Regions from separate parts of the Xanthomonas bundabergensis genome, predicted to be linked through region 3. Evidence: riboswitches for the same ligand, from Rfam matches in the RefSeq annotation. Region 3 holds a riboswitch; each other region holds the start of a gene.
What was found. Region 3 has a riboswitch for cobalamin ahead of btuB (TonB-dependent vitamin B12 receptor). Riboswitches for the same ligand answer to the same signal wherever they lie in the genome.

Region 1 (4,493 bases), 550 kb from region 3:
GGCGACATGCTCATTTCAATTGTCACACTGCGGGAGTCAAGACCAGAATGAGCCTGCTTGATCTGGTTGTATTTGGACTCGTCGACTTCGATCCAATCCGCGACTTGTTCATTCATGATCATACCCTCGGCAACAACAACGAAAAGACTCGGGCATATTGCTTGAAAGCGCCATCTGCCTTCTTTTTACTCAGCGTCTCCGAGACCGAGTCGAGAACCAGCACCCCCCAAGGCTCTCCTTTTACCAAGACCCTAACAGCCCAATAGGAACGGGAAGATGAACTCTTCTTTTTCAAGGCATCCACGTCTATGTTGGTGTCTTCCGCGTAGCGAATGAAATCCTCGGGTGAACTCAACGCCGTCAGCGACGGCAACTGTTCGACGTGTATCGCACCTTCGCTTTCCCACGCCTTCCCGGCAACACCATTCAAGCACCCGGGGTTGTTCGGGTGGACCCGAAAGCAGCGCACATTGCTCTTGCTCGTGTGGGCCGACCTTACGAATGGCATCAGCCAAAAACTCCACGGGATCCAATAGCACCATCGCCGCCGGTATTGGTACAGAGTGACACGATGATGATGATGATAGCTACCTGGTTGAGTGCCGTAGACGTCACTTCGAATGTCATCAATGACTCGCTGGAGTTCCTTCCAAACCTCTGGCTCGCCTACAGCCTTCTTAACAAGCTTCAGCCCCACCGCCGCACCCAGCATTGTAGGAGAGAGCCACCATGCATTCTGTTGAACCTGTGTCAACAGCCAAGCAATGATCGGTCCTGCTTCACCTAGCTTCCGACTCAGCTGCTCTGGCTTCGCCTTCATGATGGCAGCCACCAGCCCGGCCGAGAACAACAACGCTCCCTGCACGTATCCGGCCCATCGATACCATTCAGGGTTTCTGTTGCCTCGCACCGCCCCCCCTCCCTAGGGCTATTTGTCGGCATTGAACCACGAAGCTGGCATGAATTGGGCGACATCTTGAGGCATGGAATCTCGCGAGGCCGCCCCCTCCTAATCGCACTAATAGTGGACCAGCGCCCCGGAAATCCCTATTTGGAAGGCATGTCGGTCCAAGTCCATCATCGGCGCGACGGACAGGCGCAGGGAGGCGGCATAGCGCGCGGACAGGGCGGAGGTCGGGAGCAGAAGCGTCATCGGGCGCGGCGGTGCTGCGCTGTCGCCTGCTGGCGTAAGCGGCAGATCATTAGCTTTGGGATCAATAGCTTACACGTTCGCCATGAACGCTGCCGAGGCCCACGCGCAAATTCACCTGGCGCTTGACCCGCCGCCGCATCCGGCCTATCGTGCGCTCGCCGAAGGTATCCATCGCTTCATTCGGATGAAGGGATGGATTTAAACGGGAATCCGGTGAAGGCCGGCGCCGCAAGCGCCTGCCCATTCCGGAGCTGCCCCGCAGCGGTGAATGGAAACGACCTCCGTCAATGGCACTGGGCCGGCGCATGCCGGCCTGGGAAGCGGCGGACAGTAGGCGCGCAGCCGGCACGGTGCGCTCGTCCATCAGCCCGAATACCGGCCCCGGCCGGAGGACCTGTGGGTCCTCCGATTCGACCTGGCGTCTCCGCGGGGAGGCGGCCGGAAGCCGTGCCGTGGCCGTGCGCCGCGTCGCGCTCTTCCGCCTGCCCGCGTGGCGCCGGTTCGCCCGCGGGGGCGAAGGTCGCTGGCGTGGCGGGCGTCCCGTGCGAACGGGCGGACGGCGCGCGGTTCCTTCGTTCCTCAATGCCTATGAACGCAATGAGGAAACGCAAATGACGATCGTGACCAACCTGGGCTTCCCGCGCATCGGCGCGCGGCGCGAGCTCAAGCGTGCGCTGGAAAGCTACTGGCGCCGCGAAACGGATGAGGCAAGCCTGCAAGACACGGCGCGGCAGCTGCGCCAGCGGCACTGGCGGCTGCAGGTCGAGGCCGGGGTGGATCTGCCGCCCAGCAACGACTTCAGCCTGTACGACGCGATGCTCGACACCGCGTTCCTGTTCGATGCGATCCCGCAGCGCTACCGCGCGCTGGCCGATGCCGATCCGCTGGCCGGCTACTTCGCGATGGCGCGCGGCACGCAGGAGGACGGCCTGGACCTGCACGCGCTGGAAATGACCAAGTGGTTCGACACCAACTACCACTACCTGGTGCCGGAGCTGGCGCGGCGCCAGCACTTCCGCCTGCGCGGCGACAAGCCGCTGGCCGAATTCCTGGAAGCCAAGGCGCTGGGCATCACCACGCGGCCGGTGCTGATCGGGCCGGTGACCTTCCTGCTGCTGTCCAAGACCGTGGACGGCAGCGATCGCTGGGCGCTGCTGGACAGCCTGCTGCCGGTCTACGCCGAACTGCTGCAGCAGCTCGATGCGGCCGGCGCCAACTGGGTGCAGATCGACGAGCCGGCGCTGGTGCTGGACCTGGACGAGGCCGCGCGCGCCGCCTATCGCCGCGCCTATGCGTTCCTGGCCCAGGCGCCGCGGCCGAAGCTGCTGCTGACCACGTATTTCGGTGAGCTGGGCGACAACCTGGAACTGGCCGCGGCGCTGCCGGTGGACGGCCTGCACGTGGACCTGGTGCGCGGCGTGGCGCAGCTGGACGCGGTGCTGCAGGCGCTGCCGGCCGGGCGCGTGCTGTCGGCCGGGCTGGTCAACGGCCGCAACGTGTGGCGCACGCCGCTGGACAACGCGCTGACCCTGGCGCGCTACGCGGCCGGGCATGTCGGCCTCGAACGCCTGTGGCTGGCGCCGTCGTGCTCGCTGCTGCACGTGCCGGTGGACCTGGAACAGGAAAAGGCGCTGGACCGCGAGCTGTCCGCATGGCTGGCTTTCGCCAGGCAGAAGCTGCAGGAACTGCGCACGCTGGCCGATGCGGTGCACGAGTTGCCGCATGCACAGGCCGAGCTGGACGCGGCGCGCGAGGCGCTGGCGACGCGGCGCGCGTCCGCGCGCGTGCATCGTCCTGACGTGGCCCGGCGGGTGGCGGCGCTGAGCGAGGATGCCGGGCGCCGCCAGTCGCCGTATCCGCAGCGGCGCGAGGCGCAACAGGCGGCATTGCGGTTGCCGGCCTACCCGACCACCACGATCGGCTCGTTCCCGCAGACCGCGCAGGTGCGGCAGGCGCGCGCGCAGCACAAGGCCGGCAAGCTCGGCGATGCCGAGTACGACGCGTTCCTGGCCGCGGAGACCGAACGCTGCGTGCGCGCGCAGGAGCAGATCGGGCTGGACGTGCTGGTGCACGGCGAGTTCGAGCGCAACGACATGGTCGAATACTTCGGCGAGCAGCTCGAAGGTTTCGCCTTCACCAAGCATGGCTGGGTGCAGAGCTACGGCTCGCGCTGCGTGAAGCCGCCGATCATCTTCGGCGACGTGCAGCGCCCGGCGCCGATGACGCTGCGCTGGACCCAGTACGCGCAGTCGCTGACCGACAAGCCGATGAAGGGCATGCTGACCGGGCCGGTGACGGTGCTGCAGTGGTCGTTCGTGCGCGACGACCAGGAACGCGCGCAGACCTGCCGGCAGATCGCGCTGGCGCTACGCGACGAGGTGCGCGACCTGGAGGCGGCCGGCATCGGCGTGATCCAGATCGACGAGCCGGCGATCCGCGAGGGCCTGCCGCTGCGCCGCGCCGAGTGGCAGGCGTACCTGGAGTGGGCGGTGCAGTGCTTCCGCATCGCCGCGGCCGGGGTGCGCGACGCGACCCAGATCCACACCCACATGTGCTACTCGGAGTTCAACGACATCATCGAGGCGGTGGCGGCGATGGATGCGGACGTGATCTCGATCGAGACCTCGCGCTCGCGGATGGAACTGCTCGATGCGTTCGTGCGCTTCCGCTATCCGAACGCGATCGGCCCGGGCGTGTACGACATCCACTCGCCGCGCGTGCCCGGCACGCAGGAGATGCTGCAGCTGCTGGACAAGGCGCGGGCGGTGCTGGATCCGCAGCAGCTGTGGGTCAATCCGGATTGCGGATTGAAGACCCGCGGCTGGCCGGAAACGCGCAGCGCGCTGGAAGCGATGGTGGCCGCGGCGCGGCAGCTGCGCGCGCAGCAGGCGCAGGCGGCGTAGGCAAGCGGCTTGAGCCGACGATGCCCGGCGTGCTGCACGCCGGGCATCGCAGCGGCAGGAGTGACCGGCATGTCCGTTCGCGGGCATCGCCGCGCAGCGCCTGGTTGATGCGCCGGCCCTGGGGGAGCAGGCCTGCCCTGCCGCACCGCGCTGCGCAGCGCGGGCTGATGCGACGCACACGCCGCAGATGGCAAATCACCCCCGCAGCGCTACAGGCGAGCGCGACTCACTCCGTCGTTGCCGCAGCGGCCGCCGGCACTGGTGCGGGCACCGCAGCGGCAGTGCCGTCTGCAAACAGCAGGCTCAGTTGCTGCATGCGGCGATCGCGCCATATCTGCGCCGGCACCGGAACACCTGCGCGTAGCCCGGCCACCAGGGGCCGCACGTCCTGAGGGGCACCGACAGGCCGGCCGTCGATCTCCAGCAACACGTCCATC
Region 2 (4,493 bases), 580 kb from region 3:
GCTGCTGCAGGGCGGGGTGGTCGGCGCGCTGTTGTACGCGGTCTGGCCGCTGCGGGTGGCGACGGTCGCGATGGACCGGCCCTGGCACTGGCTGGCGCTGTTCCTGGGCCAGGAGCTTTGCTACTACTGGATGCACCGCGCCGATCACCGGGTGCGCTGGTTCTGGCTCACTCATGCGGTGCATCACTCGCCGCAGCAGTACACGCTGGCCAACGCCTACCGGCTGGGCTGGACCGGCAAGCTCACCGGCGCGGCGGCGTGCTTCGCGCCGCTGGCGTGGCTGGGCTTTCCGGTACCGTCCGTGCTCGGCGCGCTGGCGGCGAACCTGTTCTACCAGTTCTGGCTGCATACCGAACTGATCGGGCGCCTGCCGCGGCCGCTCGAGTTCGTGTTCAACACCCCGGCGCACCACCGTGTGCACCACGCCAGCAATCCCGACTACCTGGACTGCAACTACGGCGGGGTGCTGATCCTGTTCGACCGGCTGTTCGGCAGCTTCCGCGCCGAACTGCCCGGGGTGCCGCCCCGCTACGGGCTGACGACCCCGCTGCGCAGCCACAACCCGGTGACCATCGCGTTCCATGCCTGGCCGCCGCTGCTGCGCGACCTGCGCCGCGCCCGCGGCTGGCGGCAGCGCCTGCGGGTGCTGTTCGGTCCGCCCGGCGCGGCAGGGTCCGACGTTGCGGCCGATCCCCCGCGCAGTTAGCGCCGGCCGCTGCGCACCGACGGCCGCCGACGGCCGCGCCGAGGCCCTTGCGGCATGGGCGCGGCGGCCGGTTCCAGGCCCGATCCGGCGCCCCGCCGCGGGGTTTTGCCGCGTCGCCACGGCAAACTCTTGCCCCGCTTGGGTTTTCGCTTTTTGGACTACATTTAGCGTTGACGACGCCGGGGTACCCCACTATCTTGTGGTGGTCGGTTCCGGCGGCCACCAGGCCGCGGGATCAAAAGGGAAGCCGGTGCGGCGCGCGAGCGCTCAGGCCGGCGCTGCCCCGCAGCGGTAATTGGGAACGAACCCGTCACCCGCACTGAGGCGCCCTGCCTTGGGAAGCGACGGGCTAGGACACCGGCCTCGGCCGTCGCCCATAAGCCCGAAGACCTGCCGACAGCCGCGCGATGCACACAGCGCGGCGCCGACCGTTGCATCTCCGGGGGGAGATGGTCGGTGAAGCGGTGACCGCCCGCAGGCTCGCGCCTGCGCCGTCGCGGTCTCTGCGACGCCGCGTCCCCATCCTGCTGATCCGGTCGGACCGCTGCCTGCGAGGGTCGGGCAGCCGGGTGCACCACGCTTGGAGACCTTCATGAGCCAGACCCACAGCCTGCCGGCCGCAGCCCCCCTCGACACCGCCGACGTCGATCCCACGCCTGCCGCCGCCGCCGCGGCGCAGCCCGATGCGGCCGCCAGCGAGCCGAGCAACGACCAGCGCGCCGTGACCTGGATCGTCAAGGACGGCGGCAACCGCCGCATGGCCTTCGACCGCTCGCGCCTGCAGCGCACCCTGGACCGGATCCATGCCGAGTTCCCGCAGCTGGACGTGGCCGACTACGAGCGCAAGGCGTTCGCCTTCGTCGAGAAGAAGGAAAGCCTGTCGGCCGACGACATGGTCGACTACCTGATCCGCGAGGCCGAGTCGCGCGTGGACATCGCCACGCCGGAGTGGGAGTACTTCGCCGCGCGCCTGTACCTGCACCGCCTGTACAAGCGCGCCAGCAAGAACCGCTTCTACGATGCCGGCGAGAAGTACGGCTCCTACGTCGGCCTGCAGGAAAGCCTGGCCGACCGCGGCGTGTACTCGATCGACATCCTCAAGAACTACTCCAAGGACGAGCTGGCCGAAGCCGGCCGGATGATCGACCCGGAGCGCGACAAGCTGTTCGCCTACAACGGCCTGTACCTGCTGGCCACGCGCTACCTGGCCACCGACAACTCGCGCAAGGTCTACGAGCTGCCGCAGGAGCGCTGGCTGACCATCGCGCTGTACCTGATGCAGGACGAAAAGCCCCGTGAGCGGCGCATGCAGCTGGTCGGCGAGGCCTACTGGGCGCTGTCCAACCTGTACATGACCGTGGCCACGCCGACCCTGGCCAACGCCGGCAAGATCGGCGGGCAGCTGTCGAGCTGCTTCATCGACACCGTCGACGACAGCCTGCAGGGCATCTACGACTCCAACACCGACGTGGCGCGCGTGTCCAAGCACGGCGGCGGCGTCGGCGCCTACCTGGGCTACGTGCGTTCGTCCGGCTCGGCGATCCGCGGGGTCAAGAACTCCAGCGGCGGCGTGGTGCCGTGGATCAAGCAGCTCAACAACACCGCGGTGTCGGTGGACCAGCTCGGCCAGCGCAAGGGCGCCATCGCCGTGTACCTGGACATCTGGCACCGCGACATCGAGGCGTTCCTGGACCTGCGCCTGAACAACGGCGACCAGCGCCTGCGCGCGCACGACGTGTTCACCGCGGTGTGCGTGCCGGACATCTTCATGGAAGCGGTGGAGCGCCGCGGCGAGTGGTACCTGTTCGACCCGCACGAGGTGAAGGAGGTCAAGGGCTGGTACCTGCAGGACTTCTTCGACGAGAAGCGCGGCGAAGGCAGCTTCCGCGCCCGCTACGAGGAAGTGGTGGCCGACGAGCGCATCGGTCGCAAGGTGGTCAAGGCCATCGACATGCTCAAGCGGATCATGGTCAGCCAGCTGGAGACCGGCAACCCGTTCATGTTCTATCGCGACGAAGTCAATCGCATGAACCCGAACAAGCACCAGGGCATGGTCTATTCCAGCAACCTGTGCACCGAGATCCTGCAGAACATGAGCCCGACCCGGGTCATCCAGGAGATGATCAGCGGCGACCAGATCGTGACCACCAAGCAGGCCGGCGACTTCGTCGTGTGCAACCTGTCCTCGGTGAACCTGGGCCGTGCGGTCACCGCGCAGCCGGACCTGCTGTCGCCGGACGTGCTGGAGCGGTTGATCCGGGTGCAGGTGCGCATGCTCGACAACGTCATCGACCTCAACGATCTGCCGGTGCCGCAGGCCACCATCACCAACCAGAAGTACCGCGCGATCGGCCTGGGCACCTTCGGCTGGCACCACCTGCTGGCGCAGAAGGGCATCGAGTGGAATTCCAAACAGGCCGAGGACTACTGCGACGAGCTGTACGAGCGCATCAACTACCTGACCATCCAGGCGAGCCTGGCGCTGGCCAAGGAGAAGGGCGCGTACAAGGTGTTCAAGGGCAGCGACTGGCAGAACGGCGAGTACTTCAGCAAGCGCGGCTACGACAGCGCCGAATGGCAGGAACTGGCCGCGCAGGTCAGCATCAACGGCGTGCGCAACGCGTGGATGATCGCGGTGGCGCCGAACATGAGCACCGCGCAGATCGCCGGCTCCACCGCCTCGATCGACCCGATCTACAGCGCGTTCTACTACGAAGAGAAGAAGGACTTCCGCCGGCCGGTGGTGGCGCCGGGCCTGACCGTGGACACCTACCCGTACTACGAGAAGGGCGCCTACCGGGTCGACCAGTTCGCCAGCGTGCGCCAGAACGCGCGCCGCCAGCGCCACGTCGACCAGTCGATCAGCTTCAACTTCTACGTGCCCAGCACCATCCGTGCCAGCACCCTGCTCGACCTGCACATGACCGCGTGGAGGGAAGGCCTGAAGACCACCTACTACGTGCGCTCCAACGACATCGACATCAGCGAATGCGAGTGGTGCTCGAGCTGATCGCCACCCCGTAGCGGCACCCGCGCGCGCATGGCCTCCGCAGGGAACGCCATGCGCCCGCCGCGCCGTCCCGCATCGCCGCGCCGCCCGCCGGCGCCGTTCAACCGACTACCGAATCCGACCATGGCCATCGCGCTCGACCGCATCAAGATCCTCGAACCGATGCATCCCAACCGTTCCACCGGGATCATCAACGGCACCACCAGCGGCATCCTCAACTGGAACGACATCCCGTACCCGTCGTTCTATCGGGCCTACAAGGAACTGTCGACCAACTTCTGGATCCCCGACGAGGTGGACATGAAGGGCGACGCCAAGCAGTACGGCGAGCTGTCGGCGCGCGAGAAGAACGCCTACGACTCGATCATCGGCCTGCTGGCCACGCTGGATTCGCCGCAGACGCGCTTCATCTACAACGTCGCCGAATACATCACCGACCCGGCCGCGCACGCCAACGCGGCGATCATCGGCCAGCAGGAAGTGATCCACAACGAGAGCTACTCGTACGTGCTGGCCTCGATCGCCGGACTGGCCGACCAGAACCGCGTGTTCGAGATCGCGCGCACGCACCCGACCATCATCGCGCGCAACCAGCCGATCATGCAGGCCTACGACGACTTCATGCGCGAGAAGACCGCCGAGACGTTGCTGCGTTCGCTGATCCAGTCCTCGATCCTGGAAGGCATCAACTTCTATTCCGGCTTCGCCTACTTCTACAACCTGGTGCGGCAGAACCGCATGACCGGCACCGGCAAGATCATCAGCTTCATCAACCGC
Region 3 (4,493 bases):
TGTCGAGGCCTTTCCCGGGCATATCGCCTGCGATGCGGCGTCGCGCTCGGAACTGGTGGTGCCGCTGCTGCGCGACGGCGACCTGATCGGCGTGTTCGACCTGGACAGCCCGGACCTGGCGCGCTTCGACGCCGACGACCAGCACGGCCTGGAAGCGATCGCCCAGGTCTTCGTCGACGCGCTGCGATGAGTACCGAAAAGCTGCGCAACATCGGCCCCAAGAGCGCGGCCTGGCTGCGTCAGGTCGGCCTGCGCACGCAGCAGGACCTGGTCGCCGCCGGTGCGGTGGGCGCGTTCCTGAAGGTCAAGCGCGCCGGCTTCAAGCCCAGCCTCAACCTGCTGTATTCGCTGGAAGGCGCGCTGACCGGCTGCCACTGGCAGGAACTGCCCGAGGCGCGGCGCACGCAGCTGCTCGGCGAGCTGGAAACCGCGGCGGCGCAGCTGCCGGCGCAGCGCGGCCTGCCGGTGGCCGGACCGGTGGCGACCACCCACTTCGACCGCGACGGCGACCGCAGCGACACGCCCTATGCGGACTACGCGCACGACGCGTCCGGCGGACACGCCTACGACGCCGAGCACGACCTCGAACGCGACCACGATGGCCACGCCGGCGAGCGCGACGCCGACTGATCCGCGCGCAGCGGCGGCGATCGCGTACAATCGCGCCGCTTCAAGGTGACCTGCCGGCCCCGGCCTGCAGGTTGAAACGGGAAGCCGGTGCGTCTTGCGACAAGGCCGGCGCTGCCCCCGCAACGGTAAGCGATCCGCGCTGACGACTTGCGCCACTGTGCCTGGCATGGGAAGGCGTCGCAGCCGGGAGTTCCGACTCCCAGATCGCCAGCCCGGAGACCGGCCTTGCAGTCCACTGGTTGCGATGCGGAGGGCGTCGCGGCGTGCCGCGCCGCGTCTGGCGCCGTCCGCTTGCACCTTCCGTTCGCGACTCCCTTGCCGTCACAGCGCGCCGCGGCGCGCCGGAGTTGCCCCATGTCGTCCCGCCTGCTTTCGGTCGCGATCGCGTCCGCCCTGTCCCTGCCCTCGCTGGCGCTCGCCGCCGATGCCGCCACCGACCTGGACCAGGTCCTGGTCACCGCCACCCGCACCCAGATCTCGGTCGAGGACAGCGTGGTCCCGGCGCAGGTGATCGACCGCGCCGAGATCGAACGCAGCCAGGCCACGTCGCTGGCGCAGCTGCTGCAGGGCCGCGCCGGCATCGGCGTCTCCAACCAGGGCGGGCTGGGCAAGCTGACCACGCTGAGCCTGCGCGGCAGCGAATCGGACCACGTGCTGGTGCTGGTGGACGGCGTGCGCATCGGCTCGGCCAGCGCCGGCCTGGCCGCGTTCCAGGACCTGCCGCTGAGCCAGATCGAGCGCATCGAGATCGTGCGCGGCCCGCGCTCGAGCCTGTATGGCTCCGATGCGATCGGCGGCGTGATCCAGATCTTCACCCGCCGCGGCGGCCAGGGCCTGCAGCAGAACCTGAGCCTGGGCGCCGGCAGCAACGGCCTGCGCGAGGCCAGCGCCGGCTTCAGCAACCGCGGCGAGCGCGGCTGGCTGTCGGTGCAGGGCGGCTACCAGAAGACCGACGGCATCAACGCCTGCAACGGCTCGGCCACCCTGTTCGCCGGCTGCTACGTCGACGAGCCGGACCGCGACGGCTACCGCAACACCTCGCTCAGCGCGCGCGGCGGCTATGCGCTGAGCGACACCCTGCGCATCGAAGGCCAGGCGCTGAACATCGACAGCCGCAACGAGTACGACGGCGATCCGCTGTTCGCCGGCAACGAGGCCGACAACACCCAGCAGGTGTTCGGCGGCAAGCTCGACTGGACCCCGTCCGAGCGCGTGCACCTGGCCGCGCAGGTCGGGCGCAACACCGACCAGGCCGACAGCTACTACCACGCCGCCGGCAGCAGCACCCGCAGCTTCGTCAGCACCTTCGACAGCCGCCGCGACAGCGCCTCGCTGCAGGGCGATTTCGGTTTGGCCGAAGGCCAGCTGCTCAGCGCCGGCGCCGACTGGCAGCGCGAGGAAGTCACCGGCACCACCGCCTACGACGTGGACCAGCGCGACAACACCGGCGTGTTCGCCGAATACCAGGGCCGCTTCGGCGCGCAGCAAGTGCAGGCCAGCGTGCGCAGCGACGACAACGAGCAGTTCGGCCAGCACACCACCGGCAGCCTCGGCTGGGGCCTGGCGCTGGACGGCGGCTTCAAGCTCACCGCCAGCATCGGCACCGGCTTCAAGGCGCCGACCTTCAACGACCTGTACTACCCGTTCTCCGGCAATCCGCAGCTGAAGCCGGAGAAGTCCAAGAGCGGCAACCTGGGCGTGGCGCAGTACGCCGACACCTGGAACTGGACGTTGAACGTGTACGAGAACCGCGTCGACGACCTGATCTCCTACGACGCCGCGACCTTCCTGCCGGTCAACGTGGACGAAGCGCGGATCCGCGGCGCCGAGCTGACCGGCTACGCCGCGCTGGCCGGCTGGGAACTGTCGGCGCAGCTCAGCCACACCGATCCGCGCAACCGCAGCGACGGCGCCAACCGCGACAACTGGCTGGCGCGGCGCGCGCAGAACACCGCGCGGCTGGACGTGGACCGCGGCTTCGGCCCGGTCAAGCTCGGCGTGACCGCGTTCGGCAGCGGCCACCGCTACGACGACGCGGCCAACAGCGTGCGCCTGGCCGGCTACGGCACGCTGGACCTGCGCGTGGAATACGCGTTCACGGCGGACTGGACGCTGCAGGCCAAGGCCAGCAACGTGTTCGATCGCGACTACCAGACCATCAACTGGTACAACCAGCCGGGCCGCGAGTACGCGCTGACCCTGCGCTACGCGCCGGCGGCGCGCTGAGTCTCTGCAGCGGGCTGCGCCGGACGGCGTCGCCCGCTGCACATGCATTCATCGCAGGCATGCGCGCGCGACGCGACGTGTCTCGCCCAGCGCGGGTTCGGCGATCGGACGCCATCGGCGTCGCTGGCAACATCCGTCGCGCCTGACGCCGCGCCACGGGCTTCGCCGTGCGTCGCGCGGCATGGCCCAGGCACAACCTTCAGGGCATGGGGGACGACGCCCGCGCTTCCTCGATGAGCCAGTCCGCCAGCCTCTGGATTGGCGCATCGTTCAACCGGATCGGTTCCGGCAGCACAAGACAGAAGGTCTTGGAGATCGAAGTGCCGTCGGGCCATGGCGCAACGAGCCGCCCGGCGGCCAGCTCGGCCGCGACATAGAGGCGCGGTACCAGCGCGACACCGAGACCGGCCAGCGCCGCCTCGATCGACATCGCGTGGAGATCGTAGCGGGCGCCGATCGCCGGATGCGTCAGCCCAATTCCGGCTTCCTGCGCATAGCGTTGCCAGGCGTCCGGGTTCTGGCGGCGATGCAGGCGTGGCAACGCGTCAAGCGCCGTCGCAACGTCTTTCCCGGCGAGCAGCGCCGGATGGCAGACCGGCACCAGCACCTCCTGCCACAACCGATGCGTGCGCATCCCCGTCCAGGCCGGATGCTCGAAATGGATGGCCGCATCGAAACCGCTGCCGGCCAGGACGAAAGGTTGCATGCGCTCGGCCAGATGCACGGTGATGTTCGGGTAGCGTGTCTGGAAGTGTTTCAGGCGGGGAATGAGCCAGCGTGTGGCGAAGGTCGGGAGCACGGCGATGTCGAGACTGGCCCCGTCGCTGCGCTGGCCCATCAGGTACTGGCTGTCGCGTTCCAGCCGGTCGAGCGTCTCGCGCACCTGTGCCGCATAACGCTCGCCGTTCGGCAAGAGCCTGACCCGGTTGCCGATCCGGGCGAACAAGGTGACGCCCAGAAAATCTTCCAGCCGGCCGATCTGGCGGCTGATCGCTCCTTCGGTCAAGGCAAGTTCCTCGGCCGCACGCGCGAAGCTGGCATGCCGGGCAGCCGCCTCGAATGCCATGAGCGCGGAGTGGCTGGGAATCTTGCGGCGCATGTACGGCTCCAAGGCGGTGATACGGCATTCGACCCGTCCACCATGACATCGAGTCACTGAAGAGTGATCGAATATCGATATTCGCGCTGAAACCGCCGGCCTACCATGAGCGGACATCAACGAAAGGCAAGGCCGACGCAATGATCTACACGGTGGAATGCAGCTTCGCCGATCCCGCCAGCGAAGCGGAATGGAACGACTTCTACAGCCTGGACAAGCTGCCGGCGCTCATCTCGGTGGAGGGCTTCCACAGTTCACAACGCTTCAAGGCCTTGCGCCGCGGCTACCCCACCTATCTGGCAGTGCACGCGATCGATGGCCTGCACATCCTGACCGGCGAGGACTATCGCCGGAAGGGCGGTGGCAACTTCGCACGCTGGCAGCGGCACATCGGCGACTGGCACCGCAACCTCTACGCCGGCCTCGATCGGGCTCCCGCCGTGGGCAGCCACGAAGTGCTGTTGTCGAGTGCCACCGGCCCCGAGCCGCTGATCGGGCTGGGACTGAATCCATGCGCCATGCGTGCGGTGGAACTGGA

Region 1: it holds a riboswitch for cobalamin, as region 3 does, so the genes downstream of both, metE (5-methyltetrahydropteroyltriglutamate--homocysteine S-methyltransferase) here and btuB (TonB-dependent vitamin B12 receptor) in region 3, are expected to answer to the same signal.
Region 2: it holds a riboswitch for cobalamin, as region 3 does, so the genes downstream of both, AB3X10_RS21870 (ribonucleoside-diphosphate reductase subunit alpha) here and btuB (TonB-dependent vitamin B12 receptor) in region 3, are expected to answer to the same signal.

The regions. Positions count from the first base shown of each region.
Region 1 covers NZ_CP162487.1:5,093,991-5,098,483, forward strand. Annotated here, with positions in the region: gene AB3X10_RS21740 (hypothetical protein) at 1-116, opposite strand, end outside; gene AB3X10_RS21745 (hypothetical protein) at 119-850, opposite strand; cobalamin riboswitch at 1,299-1,552, shown strand; gene metE (5-methyltetrahydropteroyltriglutamate--homocysteine S-methyltransferase) at 1,765-4,056, shown strand; gene AB3X10_RS21755 (S1C family serine protease) at 4,283-4,493, opposite strand, start outside.
Region 2 covers NZ_CP162487.1:5,127,129-5,131,621, reverse strand. Annotated here, with positions in the region: gene AB3X10_RS21875 (sterol desaturase family protein) at 1-706, shown strand, start outside; cobalamin riboswitch at 897-1,119, shown strand; gene AB3X10_RS21870 (ribonucleoside-diphosphate reductase subunit alpha) at 1,299-3,716, shown strand; gene AB3X10_RS21865 (ribonucleotide-diphosphate reductase subunit beta) at 3,840-4,493, shown strand, end outside.
Region 3 covers NZ_CP162487.1:4,542,546-4,547,038, forward strand. Annotated here, with positions in the region: gene AB3X10_RS19255 (GAF domain-containing protein) at 1-190, shown strand, start outside; gene AB3X10_RS19260 (TfoX/Sxy family protein) at 187-630, shown strand; cobalamin riboswitch at 657-873, shown strand; gene btuB (TonB-dependent vitamin B12 receptor) at 985-2,856, shown strand; gene AB3X10_RS19270 (LysR substrate-binding domain-containing protein) at 3,056-3,955, opposite strand; gene AB3X10_RS19275 (hypothetical protein) at 4,096-4,493, shown strand, end outside.